Regions from separate parts of the Alkalibaculum bacchi genome, predicted to be linked through region 1. Evidence: riboswitches for the same ligand, from Rfam matches in the RefSeq annotation. Region 1 holds a riboswitch; each other region holds the start of a gene.

What was found. A riboswitch is a leader RNA that binds a small molecule or an ion and turns the genes downstream of it on or off. The one in region 1 is predicted to bind molybdenum cofactor.
Region 2: another riboswitch for molybdenum cofactor. It lies ahead of DES36_RS12030 (molybdopterin-dependent oxidoreductase); the one in region 1 lies ahead of moaA (GTP 3',8-cyclase MoaA).
Region 3: another riboswitch for molybdenum cofactor. It lies ahead of DES36_RS09240 (ABC transporter substrate-binding protein); the one in region 1 lies ahead of moaA (GTP 3',8-cyclase MoaA).
Region 4: another riboswitch for molybdenum cofactor. It lies ahead of nuoE (NADH-quinone oxidoreductase subunit NuoE); the one in region 1 lies ahead of moaA (GTP 3',8-cyclase MoaA).

Annotation. Positions count from the first base shown of each region.
Region 1 is NZ_QNRX01000006.1:23,267-28,308, forward strand. It holds gene DES36_RS05635 (putative ABC transporter permease) at 1-229, shown strand, start outside; gene DES36_RS05640 (MOSC domain-containing protein) at 447-890, opposite strand; gene moaC (cyclic pyranopterin monophosphate synthase MoaC) at 1,092-1,568, opposite strand; gene moaA (GTP 3',8-cyclase MoaA) at 1,565-2,527, opposite strand; molybdenum cofactor riboswitch at 2,710-2,858, opposite strand; gene DES36_RS05655 (MogA/MoaB family molybdenum cofactor biosynthesis protein) at 2,999-3,490, shown strand; gene DES36_RS05660 (DUF975 family protein) at 3,738-4,535, opposite strand; gene DES36_RS05665 (sensor histidine kinase) at 4,792-5,042, opposite strand, start outside.
Region 2 is NZ_QNRX01000018.1:16,373-21,414, reverse strand. It holds gene DES36_RS12040 (ECF transporter S component) at 1-255, opposite strand, end outside; gene DES36_RS12035 (molybdopterin-dependent oxidoreductase) at 269-802, opposite strand; gene DES36_RS12030 (molybdopterin-dependent oxidoreductase) at 818-1,921, opposite strand; molybdenum cofactor riboswitch at 1,980-2,098, opposite strand; gene DES36_RS12025 (nucleoside-triphosphatase) at 2,222-2,746, shown strand; gene pylSn (pyrrolysine--tRNA(Pyl) ligase small subunit) at 2,834-3,130, opposite strand; gene pylD (3-methylornithyl-N6-L-lysine dehydrogenase PylD) at 3,102-3,941, opposite strand; gene pylC (3-methylornithine--L-lysine ligase PylC) at 3,925-5,042, opposite strand, start outside.
Region 3 is NZ_QNRX01000011.1:57,554-62,595, forward strand. It holds gene DES36_RS09225 (molybdopterin biosynthesis protein) at 1-1,045, shown strand, start outside; gene DES36_RS09230 (MOSC domain-containing protein) at 1,048-1,485, shown strand; gene fdhD (formate dehydrogenase accessory sulfurtransferase FdhD) at 1,553-2,353, shown strand; molybdenum cofactor riboswitch at 2,512-2,631, shown strand; gene DES36_RS09240 (ABC transporter substrate-binding protein) at 2,624-3,535, shown strand; gene DES36_RS09245 (ABC transporter permease) at 3,701-4,390, shown strand; gene DES36_RS09250 (ABC transporter ATP-binding protein) at 4,390-5,042, shown strand, end outside.
Region 4 is NZ_QNRX01000011.1:47,605-52,646, forward strand. It holds gene fdhF (formate dehydrogenase subunit alpha) at 1-9, shown strand, start outside; gene DES36_RS09200 (FmdE family protein) at 386-1,978, shown strand; molybdenum cofactor riboswitch at 2,296-2,416, shown strand; gene nuoE (NADH-quinone oxidoreductase subunit NuoE) at 2,712-3,218, shown strand; gene DES36_RS09210 (NADH-ubiquinone oxidoreductase-F iron-sulfur binding region domain-containing protein) at 3,211-4,797, shown strand; gene fdhF (formate dehydrogenase subunit alpha) at 4,825-5,042, shown strand, end outside.

The sequences.
Region 1 (5,042 bases):
CCCTATGTTTAGAGGTCTGATTTATATGATTCTCATATACACAGTAGAGTTTTTAACTGGAGGTATACTTAAGGTTTTACTAGGCGCATGTCCGTGGAATTACACGGATTGGGGATCCTTTTATGGATTGATTACCCTATCCTTTATGCCTGTTTGGTCTGCATTAGGATTTATATTTGAAGGAATACACCATGGACTCGATACTATTGATATGAGATTAAGAGTGTAGTATAAAGCGGAAAGTGGAAAGGCTATAGCTACCGATGGTAGCTATAGCCTTTTTTAGTGCCGAGGCACATTTTCTTTACTCTGCCTATTATAATAGATTATCTTAATACTTAGTTGGTAGAGATCCTTCGCTTCGCTCAGGATGACTGAGGCAGGGGCTAGGGTCCTTTTCTCGCCTCTAGGCGAGTTAAGATTTTGCTGACCACCTTACCACCTGACTACCTTACCACCTTAGTTACTACAATTTCATCTCCAGGTCGAATAACGCCACCTTTTAACACTTTCGTAAAAATCCCTTCTGTAGGCATAATGCATTTTCCTACTTGTTGCTTTATAGCGCAACCAGTATGGCATTCTTTTCCTATTTGGGTGACTTCCATAAGCACATCGTTTATTTGTAATTTTGTGCCAACGGGTAAAGTATGTAATTCTAAACCTTCAGTAGTCAAGTTCTCAGCAAATTTACCAGCATCAAGATTTTCTACACCTAGTGCAATCATCTTATCTATACTCTCTTGGGCTAATAGACTTACTTGTCTATGCCATTTTCCACCATGGGCATCGTCCTTTAAACCAAAATCTTCAATAAAAACGCCTTCAGGTATAGGTGTCTTTATAACACCTTTTTTTTCACTTATATTAATAGCAGTTACTTTAGCCATGCCTTACCTCCAATTTGATTTTTATTTCATGTCCATATAGCAGGGTCCTTCTTTTAACAATAGTTGAACCATTGTTGAACGATCGTTAAACCATAGCTAAACAATTGTTAGTAAATATTCATCAACCACAACGGTAAGAGCATCATTCTCTACATTACTTCGCCTTTAGGCGAAATGTGGTTTTGCTGACCACCTGACCACCTATTTCTCAAACGTTCCCGACTTCCCACCAGTCTTTTTCACCAGTGTAATATCACCTATTACCATTCCCCGATCTACAGCTTTACACATATCATATATGGTTAATGCTGCAATGGAAACAGCAGTTAATGCTTCTACTTCAATTCCCGTTTTATAGGTGCATTTTGCTATAGCCGTAATTTCTATGGCTTTTTCCGCTCTATTTGGTTTTAATTCAACTTTGACAGAATCTATAGGAATATTGTGACACATGGGGATTAATTCATAGGTTTTCTTTGCCCCCATAATGCCTGCTATTCGAGCAGTAGCTAGTACATCACCTTTTGGGGTGTTCCCTTCTATAATCATATCCAAAGTCTCTAATTTCATTGATATTTTACCTACGGCGATGGCTTCTCTTTTAGTCATTTGTTTTTCCGAAACATCTACCATCTTTGCATTTCCTTTTTCGTCTATATGTGTAAGACTCATAGCTATCCTCCAATTTTATTCATACTTCTCACAGATGAGAAGTCCTTTCCAAAATTATGTCCCTGTGGCTTGTTATAAATTGTATCTTGTATTAAATGATCTAGTTTATCAGGATATTTTCGAATCGTCTCTATTAAATCAATTTCTCCATTATTTCCCAAACAAGGTTTTAGCTTACCATCGCTAGTTAATCGGATCCTATTACAAGTTGAACAAAATTTATGGCTCATAGGGCTAATAAATCCGACCTTTCCCTTGTAACCATCTATTGTATAATAGGTAGCAGGTTGACCTTTATTGCTTTTATAATCAAATACCAATTGAGGGCGAGCTTCGATGATTTCTTCATTTGGAATAATTTTATCTGAATTAGCCTCTCCAAAAGGTCCAATGGGCATAAGCTCTATAAATCGAACTTGTAAGGGCATATCCTTTGTCAACTCTATAAAAGAATCGATTTCATCGTCATTTACTCCCTTTACTAGAACAGTATTGATTTTTACAGGTTGCAAACCTATGGCCAAAGATTTTTCGATACCAGCTAGAGTATCTTTTAATTTTCCCCCTCCAGTTATATAAGAAAACTTGTCTTCTTTTAAGGAGTCCAAGCTTATGTTTAACCGAGTCAAACCAGCTTTCTTTAAGGTTTCTGCCATCTTATTTAACATAACTCCATTAGTAGTCAATGAAATATCTTCAACACCTGAAATTTTAGCAATTCTTTCAATGATTTCGCATGCATCTTTTCGAATGAGTGGCTCTCCTCCTGTAATTCGAACCTTTGAAATTCCAATTTGAGCCATAGAGCGGACTACTGATTCAATTTCCTCTGCTGTAAGGTGTTTTTCTCGTTCCTCTGCACATTGTTCTCCCTCTGAAGGAGAGCAATAAATACACTTTAAATTGCATTTTTCTGTAATTGAAATTCTCAAATATTTTATTTCTCTATTAAATCGATCCTTCATTCTTTCACATCCATTTAAGGATTTCTCCTGTATTTTGTTTTGCTTTACTTTTACATACTTAATTAAAATATACAGATTGCTTGTTGTAATTGTTTACAATTTGCATAAAGAACCAGAGATTTTTCACAAAGGAATAGAAGAAAAGGATATGAATTAATATGTAAAAAAGAGTACAAAAATTAATCATAACAATATCTTCTCCTTTTCAAATCCTCAAGAAATACCTTTCATTTCTCTCGGTCATTCGGAAGGCAAGGTCGTTTCCAAACTTACCCACGGTCAATCAACCATAGTATCCCTTAGGTTGAGCAACTCGGAGTTATTATATTTATAGTTTAATTCACGTAGACAAGGATGTCAAGTACATGAACGATAGTTTAATAATTATTTAACGATTATTCGTGTAAGGCCATGGCAAGCGACACTTCTTTATGTTACAATACAGTTAAAATACGCAAAGGAGTGTTTCTAATGATAAAGGTTGGAATCTTAACTGCCAGCGATAAAGGTCACAAAGGGGAAAGAGAAGATAAAAGCGGTAAAGTCATACAGGAAAGAGTAGCTGAAATAGATGGAGAAGTAGTTGAATACCTAGTCCTTCCCGATGAAAGAGAAGTCATTAGTAGTGCATTGATTCGAATGGCAGATGAACTACATTTAGATTTAGTTCTCACAACAGGTGGCACCGGTTTCTCTCCACGAGATATTACGCCAGAGGCTACAAAAGATATTATTGAAAGAGAAACGCCAGGCATCCCCGAAGCAATAAGAGCAGAAAGCATGAAAATCACAAACCGAGCTATGCTGTCAAGAGCTGCTGCGGGCATTCGAGGTAAGACATTAATCATCAATATGCCAGGAAGTCCAAAAGCCGTAAATGAAGCTTTAGATATAATCTTACCAGCTCTAGGTCATGGCATTGAAATCCTAAAAGGACAAAGCGGAGAGTGCGCCAGGAAATGAGAAGTTGGAAGTGAGAGTTAGAGGTGAGAGCTTGGGTAGGCTCTGGGGTCTAAGATCCTTCGCTGTCGCTCAGGATGACTAAAACAGGATCCTAAGCTAGCTTTGGGATCCTGTTGTGTCAAAGATACCGTTTTGTGTCGAAGGTATCCTTTCACCATAGCTGCTGCATTGTCATCCTGAGGCTTTAGCTGAAGGATCTTACTTTTTCTCGCCTCTAGGCGAGATTGTACCTTTCCGCTTTCAGCATTCAGCTTTCCACTAAATCGTGCGCCGATATCAGTCCTGATTCAATGGCTTCTTTTCTAAGTTCTATGTAAAGTTCTGCTTTTGTAGCGTTTTCGTAAGGGAGTACGAATAGAATTCCTATTCCTAGTGCAATCATTCCTAGTATATACCATCCAATAAAAGACAGATCCAAGACCCACATATTAAACTTATGTCCTTTTGTCATGTTCATGCTCATCTGAATGGCTACATCCGTTTCCATTTGAGGATTATCTGCTAAAATATAAGGTACCATACTATAGGAGTAAGATTTTATAATACCTGGTATAATTAGCAATAAACTCCAGAAGAAGATATAAAGATCTCGAAAGAACATGGTCTTTACAATATTTAAATAGTTGCCCTTCGTAAATCCGTATCCTAAATAGTTTAAATCTGCGCCGTATCTAGAAGATTGCACAAAGAACTTTCGCCCACCCATTTCTAAAGGATACCCTAGAAAAATACGTAAAGCAATTCCTACAAGGAGAGCAATTAGAGCAATGATACCAAAGACAGCTAAGAGATATGCTAACATCTCCCCATCCATAATGGAGTCGAAAGGGATCTCATTGCCGAAACCATTGAAATCACCATTACTGTAATTATACTCGTCTAAAAAATTCGCACCAGTCTCATTTCCCATCCGCGCTCTCATGGAAGACGAACCACCGCCAGAGCCTCCTACAATAGCTAAAATAATACTGACTAAGAAAGATTTCCAGTAGGTAACTTTCAACACGCTTTTCGCTCTCGTTTTCAATTCTGCACGAGTCCACATCATTCATCACACCTTTTCATAATATTGAATACCTTTATTATATTATATGATTCTTTATTATGATATAGATATTTTAAGATGCTTATTAATTATGCTACTGCATTTTTCATCTGAAGGAGCTTGCAACGAAGGATTTCTCAAAATAATATTAACAGGTATAAATATCAGAATAGTTGGGGTCTAATACAAGAAGTTTCATTTTAATTATCTATTACTTGCTCTTCGTCGTTCATTTGTAGAGATCCTTCGCTGGCGCTCAGGATGACTGACTCAGGGGCATCTCTATTGTTACTTTAAACAAATCCCCGTCTATATTGATGCTAAATTTGCCTCCTTGAATAGCAGTTAAACTTTGTGCTATAGACAATCCCAGTCCTGAACCTTCTGTAGTCCTAGATTCCTCGCCTCGCACAAATCTTTGTGTTAGTTCTTCTGGACTTATATCTAAGGCTTGAGCAGATACGTTTTTCATGATAATTCTTCCATAGCCATCTTCTACATCTGTTT
Region 2 (5,042 bases), on a different contig from region 1:
AAGGCTTACCACCATAATAGCCTGTACTGTAGAGGTTAAGGTGGCAACTCCTGCTCTTCCTATTAATCCAGTGCCTAAGACAATCCACATCATATACAGGCCACCTGCGATAGCCCCTCCAGGAATATAGAGGGGGCCAGTAATGATATGTGCAAGGGGAACAATAACTGGTTTTGTAGCTATGCCTAGGGTGGCCATAAGGGCAATTATAATAATGTCAAATATTGAAAATTTCCGAACTAAATTATTAAGCATAGAATTGCCTCAATTACTTAATAACTCTAATTTTAGCTAGTTGCTTAACACTATTCTTAGCTGGGTCTCCATCTATTAGAGATTGGATTGGTCCAGCTTCTTCTCCTAAAACTTCTCCGTCTACTATGTATGCTAAAATCGTTCCATCGGATTCTGCCATTTCCTTTGTATATTCAACAACATAACCATCTATAGCTTCTAATTCTAATGATGTATACTCTCCTACATTTGCATATGCTAATACATCTTTTAGTAGCATACCTGTATATTCGTTTGTTTCTTCACCTTTTTTACTAATGATCATAGCTGTTAAGTTTATCTCTTTTATTTCACCAATATTTTTTTCAGTAATTTCTATACTTTCTTCACCTGCTTCGATAGCGATTGTGAATGTTGGCTCTTGGCCTTCTGTTTCTGTTTCAGTTTGTGCGCCTGTATCTGCTGGTTTTTCTGCTTCTGTACTTGTTTTTTCTTGTTCAGAAGAACAAGCTACTAGCATAAATCCTAAAAGTGCTATCATAATTAGTGATAATATTTTCTTTTTCATTTTTTATGCTCCTTTTTATTTTATTTTTATAGATAATAAATTCTTTACAGATTTACTTTTTTCTAGGTTTTTAAAAGTAATTAATACGCTTCCATCTTCTTTGTTTATAATTCCTTGGCTTACATCATCAGATGAGATGTTTACAGAATAACCATCTATAGCAGTTAGCTCATATGCTTCTCCACTTAATCCAGTATCTTTTAATAGGTTTTCTAAGGATAGTCCATCTTCCTTGATTAGATTATCTACCTGCAAAGCTTTCTCTACAGATAAAACTGCTGTATCCCCTAGACGAAACCACAATAGATCTTTTACGGTCATACCCTTAGGCATATCAGGTGCCCCTAGCATAGGTGCATTTTCTCCTGTGGTTTTTATAAAAGCTTCACTAAATACCTGATTAGATTCACTTTTTTCAAAATCATCTGAAGCTTTTATGTATACTTCTCCACCTTTTTCCTTTATATACTTGTCCATTAAATCAGATGTCTTTATAGCTTGATCATCTGTATCACCGTAGTTAACCGTTTCTAAAGCAGTTATAGCAGAATCCAAAAAGATCAGATTGCTTAAAGTACTCTCTTCTTTTGACTCTGAAGACTTACTCGTTCCTATTAGCTGAATTTCAGACAATTGACTTACCCAGTACATGGCTCTTTCATCTGGGATGATTGTTCTAATGGGCTTTGATTCTTCGTGCAAAGGTTCTCCATCTATTTCATAGGCCAGAATAATATCTCTACTTTGTACGATATCTTTTGGAATATCAATAGAATACCCATCGGTAGCAACAAATCTCAATCCCTCTAAATCCTTAAGGGATACCTTGTGTTTTTGAAGCAACTCTTCTAAAAGCCCTCCCGTAACATTCATTTCGTTTTCTTCTCCACTAGATGAGATCGATATCACGTCTTTCGTGACTTTTTCAAGTGCTTTTATTTCATCTACAGGCACTTTAATGCCACCTTCTTGCAACCCAATTATGGTAATTGTATCGCCACCACTTTGTACTACATCCTTATTAACAGTTTTAGTCCCCTGGGTATTGCTACAAGATGCCAACAGCACCACAGAGAAGACAATAAAAATAATTATGCATTTTTTAAAATCTTTTCTCAAATAAAACCCTCCTTTTAATTAAAAAAACTCCCACCATTGAGGTAGGAGCCAAAATTCATAAAGAAAAGCTCGCTCTCCTTTCCACAATGGGAGGCATTCAGATTTCTCTTCATGCCTATCGGCACATATTCCATGGAACCTATCTTTAGGAAAATGTGCTCGGAGATTTATATATATTTATATAAACTATATCTATTAATTAAAAATTTGTCAATATATATTATATTGATATCAAAATATGTTACACTATTATATAATTTGTCTAATTACATAATGAATTCTATGATAAAGGAGATTCTCATGTACAATCTATTTTTAACTGGAAAAATCGGAATTGGAAAATCAACACTTTTAAAAAGAGCGTTAAAAGAACTCAATGTCTCTCTTGGAGGCTATACTACAGAAAGAGTTTTTGAAGGTTATTTTAGAAAATATATTATCAAATCGCTGTATGATAATAACACAACTTATACCATACTAAAAGTAGATTCTAGAGATAACTCAAAAGAACATTTTATAGATTCCTTTGAAAAAGGAGCTCTATCCATATTAGATAAAAGTCTGAAGGAAAGAAATCTTATAGTACTAGATGAATTAGGCAGTGCAGAAAATGATATGAGTCTATTTACCGATAAAGTATTTAAACTACTAGATAGCAAAAAAATAGTATTTGGGGTATTAAAAGAAAATGATTGTGATTTTTTAAATGCTATTATGGCTAGAGAGGATGTAATTGTAATTACTATTACTGAGGATAACAGGGACTATATAATAGAGGACATCATAAATATTCTAAAAAGCTGGCAAAAGCAACTAGAAGTATGAAGCCTCATAATTAATTTAACTTAATATTCTAATTTATTTATTCAAATCTCCTATTGGGATCTTCTTCCTTTTGCGTCCATTTTAGAATTACTTGAATTCAGTTTCAGAGTATTTCTCAATCTTCCAGTCAGGAATTCCGCATTTTCTACAAGTGGTCTTAAAATAACTGTTTCGAAGCCATCGAAGACTGCGACTCTTTTTAGAATTCCAAACGACAAAACTACCACCGCAATAAGTCGTGATAACAGCTCTGTTTCCTTGCTTTTCAATACTCTTAACGCTATGTAGTATCCCTGATCGAGCAGGCCATAGTTTAATTTTGTTGATTAAACTAAATAACCTCTGACTCTTTTTCTCATAGCGAGTAGTAATTTTCTTTTCCATGGCTTTCCTCCTTGCAAACACCACTAAGCATGGTGGCTACACCAAGTTCTAACAAATTATGAATAATTAACTTACACTTCTTAACTGAAAATTCATCTAATCCAAAGGGAACACCAGGAGCAGCACATATGGTTTGAGATGTAACTTGATTTTCGGTGATAATATTTGCACTTGGAGTGGCTTCTAAGATATAGTTCCAAGTTCTAGTATTCCAATGGGGCACCATTTCGACTTGTGGATACTTTTTTATATAAGTCCTAACTTTATCCATACATGGGTCGTACATTTTAACATGGGCATTTCTTTGTAGTAAATAAGTAGCACCTGCACAAGCTACAGGTCCAGCTCCTAATACTAGTACTTCTTTATTTTGTAAAGGCCCTGCTGCTACATCTAAAGCTGCAGCAAAACCTCTACCTGTTGCCTCACCATTATTCATGTATAGATTTTTTTTCAGATGAAAAGCAGTGAATGTGTTGTCATCTGCCATAAAAATAATGTCTGATTTTTGCTCATAGGCCTCTTGTATGCCCGCTACATTCTTTTGTTTTGTTACAAAGGCATTAACTCCACAACAATCTGTAAGAATAGTACAGACGATCTGAGAAAAATTTGAGATTTCTCCAAAACCTGAAGTGATGGGGATGCAAGCCACCTTCAAGTTTTTTAATTGTTCCTTACTAGCTGCATTGTTTACAGCTTTATTGCCTATTTCTAATAAGGAAAATTTAAAATTCTTTATAAAAAACTCTTCATTTTTTCTATATTGTTTTATTATGGATTGTATATCTTCGTCATTCAATCGCGTCATATTCTACCTCCATCAGCTTCTCTTCAAGTTTCTCAATAGAATGCTCTAGTTGATATTTGGCATCATTATAAGTAGGAGATGAAACAATAAGCTCTGCCACAAATCCATTATAAATTTTAGGATTGCTAATAAGTGCCTCATCAACTCCAAAATAGTCTGTTTTATGGAGTAGGGGACCAACTTGGCTCATGATGCCTTCGCCTTTTCCCCTTACTTTAGACCCCTGTAGATAGACGTGCTGCAAAATACAATATTTAGATAGGCTAGGACATATTCTATAATTGTCTATTGTATTATATAGAATCATCTCTTTTACCATATTAATACCGGTGGCAAAATAAACAGCAATAGGAGTTTGACTAGGCATACGTGCGTCAATTTCTAGCACATATAATCTATTATTCTTTTCAATGACCTCAATATCAAATATACCTTTGATCTTTAATGCTCCTGCTATTTTAGTTGCTATATTGTGAAATGCCCTCTCCAATTTTCCATCTATTCTGGCAGGGGCAATGACACATTGGCAATCACATTCTTCATCTACGATTATTTCTGTAATAACAAGACTTTCAAATGTCTTTCCATTGCCTATGACCTCTATAGAATAAGAGGGGCCTTCTACATATTGTTGACAAATATAATCCGGATGCTCTGCTATAAAAGATTTTGCATCAGCAGGATTATTGAAAATCTGTACACCTTCACTACCACTTCTATCACTAGGTTTTACAATAACAGGCAAATTGTTTAGAAGGCATTCCTCGAAGTCTCTGGGCATAGGGATATTTATTTCTCTAAAAAATAGATTCGATTTTATTTTAGATGAGGAAATATCAAAAGCGTGTGAATCAAACAGTACTATGGTGTTGGTCATGATGCCATACCTTTCTATTATAGCAATGCATGACGTGTTTTCTAATGCGGGTATTACTACATCTACTTTTTTGAAAATACGTAGAATCTTTTGTGTATCAAAGAGATCTAATTTATAATAATAATCACATAAATCAATAGCTGCTGCCATAGGGTTTTTATCTACTAGGTGAACCGTCCAGCCAGCCTTATTAGCTAGATAGGCAATTTCCGTTCCTTGAAGCT
Region 3 (5,042 bases), on a different contig from region 1:
AGGCTTACCAGGGTACCCTGTATCTGCTTATATAGGATTTGAAAACTTTGTAATACCTGTAATAAACATGTTTAGTGGACAAGCAAAGGACAAAACGAATGAAGTTGAAGCTGTTATCACCAAAAGGCTTGTGTCCAGCTTAAAACACAAGGAATACGTAAGGGTAAAAGTAGGTAGTGTAGGTGGTAAGATTGTGGCAGCGCCATTGGCGAGAGGTGCTGGAGCAGCTATGTCTTTAGTTCGTGCAGATGGCTTTTGTGTCATCGATCAAAATAGCGAAGGCGTTGAAGCAGGCGAAAAAGTAAAGATTGAATTATATAGAAGCTTACAAGAAATTGAAAATACCGTCGTAGTCATAGGTAGCCACGATTTAATTTTAGATGTAATAGGGGATATGATGCCAAATACCCATCCAAATACTTTTGTGTCTAGCACTCATGTCGGTAGTATGGGTGGGCTTATGGCATTAATGAGAAAAGAAGCTCACATGGCTCCTATTCACCTTTTAGATGAAAAAACAGGAGAGTATAATATAAATTATATAAAGAGAATGTTTAAAGATCCTATGGCCCTTATAAAAGGAGTAGGGCGTATACAAGGTTTAATTGTGAAAAAAGGAAACCCATTACATATTCAAGGAATAGACGATTTAAAAAACCATCGATTTGTAAATCGGCAAAGGGGAGCAGGCACTAGATTGCTATTTGATTACAAATTAATGGAGATGGGCATTTCTCCAGACGAGATTAAAGGCTATGATCGAGAAGCCTCAACTCATATGGCAGTAGCTGCTTTAGTGGGAAGTAATAGTGCAGATGTAGGAATGGGCATCCAGTCTGCTGCGAAAGCTATGGATTTAGATTTTATCCCTATAGGTGAAGAAGAATACGATTTTGCTATACCACAAACTTACCTAGACCTGCCAATTATTCAGTCCTTCCTAGATGTCCTAAAAAGTGAAAAATTCAAAGAGAGACTGCAGGAATTAGGTGGATACTCTCTGAATCGTATAGGAGAAATTCAGCTTTTAAGAGAAGAGGTATAAAGGTGCAGGGTAAAGTAGTAGGACTATATTGCAATAAAACAAAAGGGCAAGTTGGGGAACCATCACAAGTCCTTAAAATGGAAGCTGGTCAGGGAGTATTTGGTGACAGGCACAAGGGAAAGGGAGATAGGCAGGTCTCTATTACATCTGCAGAGATAAAAGACTGGATGGATAAGGAAGAAGAAAAGGGTCTTTGTTTCAATAAATTTAAGGAAAATATAACATTAGAGGGTATTCCTTTAGAGGCACTTAAAATAGGCGATGTACTAGAAATAGGACAAGTACAGCTAGGGTTGACAGAGTGTAATAAAGATTGCCACGCAGATTCATGCCAATTACCTCGCTCAAAGATGCCTTGCAAATTGATTCACAGTGAAATCTTTGCTAAAGTAATTACAAGTGGAGAAATAAAATTAGGAGACATAGTAAAACTTATCTAAGAGGGGTCCCTGTCAGGTGGTATAGCAATAGCAGAATCGGATTAAAAGAGACAAAAGAGGTGCTTATATGGAAGAAAACATTTATCAAGAGTTTGATGTGCTAAAAATTGAAAAAGAAGAAGACAAATTTTATACAAAAGAAGTAGTAAAGAAGATCATCTCCGAAATTTCTCTAAAGATTATCGTCAATGGAGAAGAATTGGTTTCCCTTCTCTGTTTAAATCAGTACGAAGTAGAATTGACTCTTGGTTTTCTTTACAATGATGGGGTTATTAACTCTTATGAGGATATAAAAGAAATCTACTATAATGAGCGAATGCAGGCAGTTATTGTGGAGCTAAAAGAGGAAATAAAAGTCAACAGGCAAGAGAGCTTAAGGAGTGTGACTTCTGGTTGTGGTCAATGTTATACCTACATTAACCCCCTAAAGAAAAGCCAGTACTTTTCAGCTGATAGTAAGACAGTATATCCTATTGAGACCATATTAAGCAGTATGAAGAACTTTATGCACAAATCTGAAATATTCCGAGAAATAGGCGGCGTCCATAGCGTATTGTTTTATACCCCAGAATATCAAATATTAAATGAAGATATAGGAAGGCACAATTGCTTTGATAAGATAACAGGTATTTTACTAAAAGAAGGTAAAATGGACTTGTGTGAAAACAGCATTGTCTTTGTTAGTGGGCGAATATCTTCGGAAATAATGACGAAAATCATTAGATTAGGTGCTCCTATTCTAGTCTCGAGATCTACTCCTACCTCTGCTGCAGTAAAATTAGGGCAGGAATACAATATTACTCTACTAGGGTATGTTAGAGGAGATCAAGGAAATATCTATTCTGCACCAGAGAGGATTTCATTTTAGCGTAAAAGTTGGAAAGCAGAAAGTGGAAAACCAACGCGCCTAACGATTGCTGGACTAATGTTCAACAATTGTTTCTTACATAGAACTTACAACGTAGAACTTAGAGCGAGTACCGAAGGCACTCTGCTTGACAATTTAAACACAATCGAGTTACAATAGAGTAGTAAAAGCTCCGATTTTTGCAACCTAAGGACAAGTTCTATGGTTGCAAAAACGTAAGGGTGGTGCTGTAAACGGTACTGCCTTCCATTTTGAAAAGGAGGAAGATATATGTTTATAAAAAAATCATGGATTTCTAAATTATCTATTTTATTACTTATTTCACTTTTGATTTTCTCATTTACTGCTTGCAGTAATAAGGCAAATGAAACCACAGAAGAACCAAAACAAGTTACAGAAGAAAATAATACACCTGAGGACAATACTGCTGGTGACAAAGAAATTACTCTTGCTACTACTACAAGTGTAAACGATTCAGGGCTGATGGATTATTTGACACCAATGTTTGAAAAAGAAACTGGCTACACTCTTGATGTAGTTTCTCAAGGAACAGGACAAGCTCTTCAAACAGGTAGAGATGGCAATGCAGATGTCTTATTGATTCATGCGAAAGCTGATGAAGAGAAGTTTGTAGAAGAAGGATATGGATTAGAAAGAGTTGAAATCATGTACAATTACTTTGTAATTGTTGGACCTAGCGATAATCCAGCTAAAATTGCTGAAGGAGATACTGCAGCAGATGGCTTTAAGAAGATTGCAGACACAAAGTCTACATTTGTTTCTAGAGGAGATGAGTCTGGTACTCACAAAAAAGAATTAAAAATATGGGAAGCGAATTCTATAAAACCAGAGGGAGATTGGTACATGTCTGCAGGAAAGGGCATGGGAGATGTTCTTCAAATGGCTAGTGAAGAAGGCGCATATACTATAACAGATAAAGCTACTTACCTTTCTATGAAAGACAAGCTTGAGCTTGACATTATTGTAGGCGAATCAGATGATTTAATGAATCAATATACAGTAATCCAAGCTAATCCTGATAAATTGGAAGGCATCAATAAAGAAGGCGCAGATGCTTATTTAAAATGGATTACTTCAGATGAAGTTTTAGCTAAAATTGGTGAATTTGGTAAAGAAGAATACGGCGATGCATTATTCTCTATAAATTATCAAGGGAAATAAATAATGTTATAACAAGTCAAGAAACAGAGTACTAAGGAGCTTTTATAATAATCCAAGCCGGCGTGGGTGCTAGCTTATGAATCTTGATTTGTTATGGTGAAAAAAGGTCGCTGCCCATAGCGACCTTTTGTATATTAAGAGAGTACCTTAGGACTGGGAGGGACAATGAATCAGATACTGACGAGTTTAATCGAAGCATTAAAATTAATTACATCTTTAGATAGAGAAGTATATATGATTATTCTTCTATCCTTAATTGTGTCCATTTCCAGCACCACTATTGCAGCTCTTGGCGCCATTCCAACAGGAATTTTTATTGGAAGCAGAGAGTTTAAAGGGAAAAAGATTCTTGTGCGGCTGATCAATACTTTTATGGGAATACCACCAGTGGTGGCAGGTCTTGTGGTATATATGATTCTATCGAGAAAAGGGCCCCTAGGATTTCTTGATATCTTATTTACACCTGTTGCTATGATTATTGCACAAGTCTTAATCATCTTTCCTATTGTCACTGGGCTCATTATTTCAGCTGTAAAATCAAAAGTAAAGATCATTTGGGAGACTGGAAAAGGCATTGGTTTAGGGGATGGGAAAATATTAAGATTGCTATTTCACGAGTGCAGATATCCTATTATTTCAGCCATTATAGCTGGCTATGGGAGGGCTATTTCCGAAGTAGGAGCAATTACTCTTGTAGGAGGAAATATTCAATTTAGAACTAGAGTAATGACTACGGCTATTGTTCTTGAGACTGGAAAGGGAAATTTTGATATTGCCCTCGCCTTAGGTATCATATTATTAAGTATTTCTTTTGTCATAAATTATTTTGCCCATCACATTCAGGAGAAACGCTAATGAAAGTAAAGATAGAAGGTATAAGAAAAGTCTATAATGAAAAAGAAGTTGTACATGTGAACCATTACCAGTTTAGTGCAGGGAAAATCTATGCGATTATAGGCGGAAATGGGGCAGGAAAGACAACTTTACTGCGAATGATCGCAGGAGTTGAACAACCTACTAAAGGAACCATTTACTACAATGGACAACCTCATATTGATCATGACAAAGTCTCGTATATGCCTCAACAAATCTATTTGTTTGATACTACAGTCTTAAAAAATGTATCCTTAGGAATAGATAAAGGAAAAGGAAGTTCTCAGAGGATACAGGAAGCTTTAAAGTATGTAGGTATGAATGAATTCTCAAATAAAAATGCGTTACAACTATCTGGTGGAGAATCACAAAGAGTGGCTATCGCAAGATTATTAGTAAGAAAAAGGGCGTTGATTCTCATGGACGAGCCATCTTCATCTACAGACATTACAGGAAATAAACTTCTTGCAGATTATTTGAGGAGAGTGAACAAACTTGAGCGCAGCACCATTATATTTGTCACTCATAATCCTGCACTAGCTAGCAAAGTAGCAGATGAATGCGTATTTATGGCAAAAGGTAAAATAGTAGAAGCAGGAACATCAAAAGATATTATATATTCACCTAAAACGCC
Region 4 (5,042 bases), on a different contig from region 1:
ATATCTTAACAAGAAAGTGTCTTGGCACTTTAGCTATCAGCTATCAGCAATTACCCACTAGTGCTAGGGTAAAGTCTTACAGGTCGAAGATTCAACTACGTAGAAAGATAGCTTAAATAGTAGTTAAATTCAAAAGAAGAATTTCCCTATTTTAAAATAAGTGGAGGAGTATTCAATACTTCTTCCACTTGTTTTTAAAGTGATTGCTTGATAATAGTTTAACCATTACTCAACGATCGTCCAACTATTGTTAATAGGTTTTTAATTCTTAGTTATTGGCGGTAACTAAGTGATATTACGTAGAACTTACAACGAAATCATCGAAGACGATTTCTGCTAGTGATTAAGAACTAGAAACTAATAAAACAAATATAGAGGTGGATATATGAAATTTGGCAATTTAACTTATGAAGAATATAAAAATACAATAGAGGCCTTTCACGGTACTGTAGCACCAGGTGTTTTACTGGGAGGTTTTATGGTGAATATTGCCATAGAAAACTTACCAAGAGACATCTTGTTTGATGTGATCTGCGAGACAAAAACTTGTTTACCGGATGCTATTCAGCTTTTGACTCCTTGCTCTGTAGGGAATGGGTGGTTGAAGATACTAGATTTTGGTCGTTTTGCAGCTGTTTTTTACGATAAGTATACAGGTGTTGGCATAAGAGTATTTTTAGACAGATTCCAACTTAAAAAATGGCATGAAGTAGAGACATGGTTTTTAAAACAAAAATCAAAGGATCAACAGGACACGGAGTTACTGTTCAAGGAAATGATTGATGCAGGAACTTCATTATTTTCTATAGAGCCAACAAAAGTACATAAAAAACATTTAAAAAAGAAAAAGATGGGGAAAACAGTAGTATGCCCTATTTGTGATGAAACATATCCTAAATCACATGGCAGTATATGCAGGGGATGTGCACAAGAATTGCCTTATGATCTCATTGATGAAAATGGTAATCCAAAAGTAAAGGATACTCTATCATTGAACAAAACAAGAGTAGAAGAATCTATTGGATTTCACTTACTTCATGATATTGCAAAAATATCAAAGACAGAAAAGAGAACGGAATTTTATAAGGGTCATGTAATCCAGGAAGAAGACATAGAGAAACTTAAAATGATTGGAAAGAATTACTTATATGTAGAGGAAAATAATCCTTTTATAAAAGAGTATAAACACGAGAATGAAGTAGCATTAAGCTTTGCATCTGCCATGAAAGGTCAAGGTGTATTGGCAAATAGTGCCGCACAAGAAGGCAAAATAAACTTTATTGCCGAGTATGATGGAATACTTATCTTTGATGAAGATAAACTTTGTAAGTTTAACAATTCCTTTGGCGTGATCTGCGCTACACTAAAAAATAATACTCTTGTAAAAAAAGATCAACTCATAGCAGGCACAAGAGCCATACCTTTATACATTTCTAATGAGGACTATTTAAAAGCAATAAATATATTAGGAGAAGAACCTCTTATAAAAGTAATGCCCTTTAGAAAGGCAAAAGTAGGAATTCTCATTACTGGAACAGAAATATATGAAAATAAAATAGAAGATAAGTACACAGAAATTATAAAGTTAAAAGTGGAGACCTACGGCTGCCAGGTTGTTGCTAGAGAAATAGCCCCTGATAATCCAGAGAAAATCAGCAGTAAAATACAAGAGCTTATTCAATCTGGGGCAGATTTAATCATAGCTACAGCTGGTCTTTCCGTAGATCCAGATGATGTAACTCTAGAGGGGATTATTAAGGCAGGTGCAGAAGATGTGCTCTACGGGCTCCCTGTTTTACCTGGTTGCATGATGGCATTAGGTAAAATTGGAGATGTACAGATTGTAGGTATTCCAGGAGGGGGCATCTACAATAAGCATTTTAGCTTTGATCTCATATTTCCTTGCTTACTTGCTAATATAGAAATCAAGAGAGGGGATTTGGCAAAGCTAGGTAATGGAGGACTACGACTACTTTAATATGATAATACAATTAGCGATTAGCGAACATCAGCTGATCGCTTTTTTTATATATTACGAAAGTTCATTTTTGAATTCAACTATTATATAAACTATCTTTATGTGTAGGTGAATGTTTGACTTGTGAGACTCGATCCTAGCACTGATAGCTGGCAGCTGATTGCTGATGGCTAAAGTGCCAAAGGTACTTTCTTGCTCTAGAACCTCACTGAATGTATTGTAAAATAATCTCTGTACAAGTTAAAATAAGTTGTATATAAGACAAAATTTCTAATTTTGCTAGACATTTAAAAAAAAAAACGTTATACTAGTTTTATAAATTATATAAACTCCGAATTCATTGTATCTAAGGATAAAATCTAGGAATAATGAATCTATAGGGTATTATCGGAAACGATAACGCCTCCCATTGCGGAAAGGAGAAGACCTTGAAAAGGTCACATGAATATCGTATTGTACGCAAGTAGTAAGTATTGTTCTTGTATACAAATACAATATGTGAATCTTTCAAGCCTTTACCTTTCTTTTTATTTGGCAAAAAAAAGTTTTACTTTATGGTATTAGTTTCAGTTTATGGTACATTGACGCCATAATTGTTAATTAAATAACATGTTGACTTATGTATTAATATATGGATATTATGTACATAGTCCATTCCTTATGCATAGGCATGTAAAATATCATGTTATAGATTTACTTAAATTAATATAAAAAACAAAAGGGGGAAGTATGTATGGAGTTTACCTTTGATCTTGAAAAGAACAAAGAAAAAATCCTAGAGTTTAAGGAGTTTATTTTAGAACACAGAAAAATGCCTGGGGCTTTGATTCCAGTCCTACAAGAAGCTCAGGTTAAATTTGGGTATCTACCACAAGAAATCATGGAAATGATCGCTAGTGGATTAGCCGTACCTGCATCAAAAGTATTTGGCGTGGCGACTTATTACTCTCAATTTACCTTTATTCCTAAAGGCAAGCACAATATTAGCATTTGTCTAGGAACGGCATGCTATGTAAAAGGCGCACAAGATATTTTAGAAGAATTTGAAAATATCTTAGGAATAAAAGGTGGTGAAACGACTCCAAATCTTCAATTCTCTATTACAGATTGTAGATGTGTAGGAGATTGTAGTAAAGCACCAGTAGTTGTAGTTGATGAAGACGTTTATGCAAAGGTTAAAAAGTCTGATGTTAAGGATATAATAGCGAAATACAGTCAGGAGGTTGAGTGCGTTGATTAATAGAGAAGAACTACATCGTATTCGTGAGTCTCACAAACCAGAATTAGAAGCAAAATTATTAGCAAACGGCACAGCAGAGATGAGAGACGGTCGTCTTGTCTTAGCTGGAGATTACTATAAAAAGCAAACAAGAGTTGCATTAAAAAATAGTGGTTTAATTGATCCTAAAAATATTGATGATTACATAGCATTTGATGGTTACCGTGCATTAGAGCAAGTTCTGTCTGAAAAAACGCAAAAGGATGTAATTGATCTAATGACAGAAGCAAACCTTCGAGGAAGAGGAGGCGCAGGTTTCCCTACTGGAAGAAAGTGGAACGAGGCGTATGGCATCCAAGCCAATCAAAAATACTTCCTTTGTAACGCCGATGAGGGAGATCCAGGTGCTTACATGGATCGTAATATCCTTGAAAACGACCCTCATGCTGTTATAGAAGGAATGGCCATTGGCGCTTATGCAGTTGGTGCTAGTCAAGGGTATATCTACGTTCGAGCAGAGTATCCAGTAGCAGTTAAAATGCTACGCATTGCTATCGAACAAGCGAGAGAATATGGCTTACTAGGTAAAAATATATTAGGATCTGGTTTTGATTTTGACCTTGATTTACGTCTTGGATCTGGAGCGTTTGTATGTGGTGAAGGTACAGCTCTTATGGAATCCATTCAAGGGAACAGAGGAATGCCAAGAATGAAGCCACCAAGAACTTCTCACAAAGGTCTATGGCAAAAGCCTACCATTCTAAACAATGTTGAAACCCTTGCATGTGTGCCTATTATCTTCCAAAAGGGAGCAGAATGGTTTAGAAGCATTGGTACAGAAAAATCACCTGGAACGAAAGTATTTGCGCTTGTAGGAAAAGTAGAAAACGCTGGACTTGTTGAAGTACCAATGGGTATGCCATTAAATGAAATCGTTAACGATATCGGTGGTGGCGTAACAAACGGTAAAGCATTAAAGGCAGTACAAACAGGTGGTCCATCAGGTGGATGTATTCCACTAGACTTAATGGATACTCCAGTAGACTTTGAATCCCTTGCTAAAATTGGTTCTATCGTAGGCTCTGGTGGTATGGTTGTTATGGACGAAGATACTTGTATGGTGGACATCTCAAGATTTTTCTTAGAGTTTACTGTAGACGAGTCCTGTGGAAAATGTACTCCATGTCGTTTAGGAACGAGAAGAATGATGGAACTCCTAGACAAAATCACAGAAGGAAAAGGAACGCTAGATGACCTCGATGATTTAGAGCAGTTAGCAAAAGATATCCAAAAATCGTCCCTATGTGCATTAGGACAAACCGCACCAAATCCTGTTTTAAGTACCTTAAAATACTTTAGATCAGAATACGAAGATCATATCTTAAACCACAAGTGTTCCGCAGGAGTATGTAGAAACTTAACGGCTTATGAAATCCAAGAAGACACTTGTAAGAGCTGTGGTATTTGTAAAAAGAATTGCCCAGTAAATGCCATTACTGGAGACAAGAAAGCAGAAATACCATTTGTCATAGATCAAGAAGCATGTATTAAGTGTGGCGTATGTTATCAAGATTGTCCGTTTGACGCCATAACGAAATAGTAGACGAATAAAAGGAGGAGGTTGACGATGATTACAATAACAATTGATAATAAGATAATACAGGCAGAAGAAGGAAAAAACATACTTCAAGTAGCCAAAGAAAATGGAATACATATACCAACTTTTTGTCACCTTGACGGCGTTCACGATACTTTTTCATGTAGAATATGTGTCGTAGAAATCGTCGGGTCAAAGAAGTTAGCACCAGCATGTAATCAAAAAATATATGATGGTATGGTTATTCA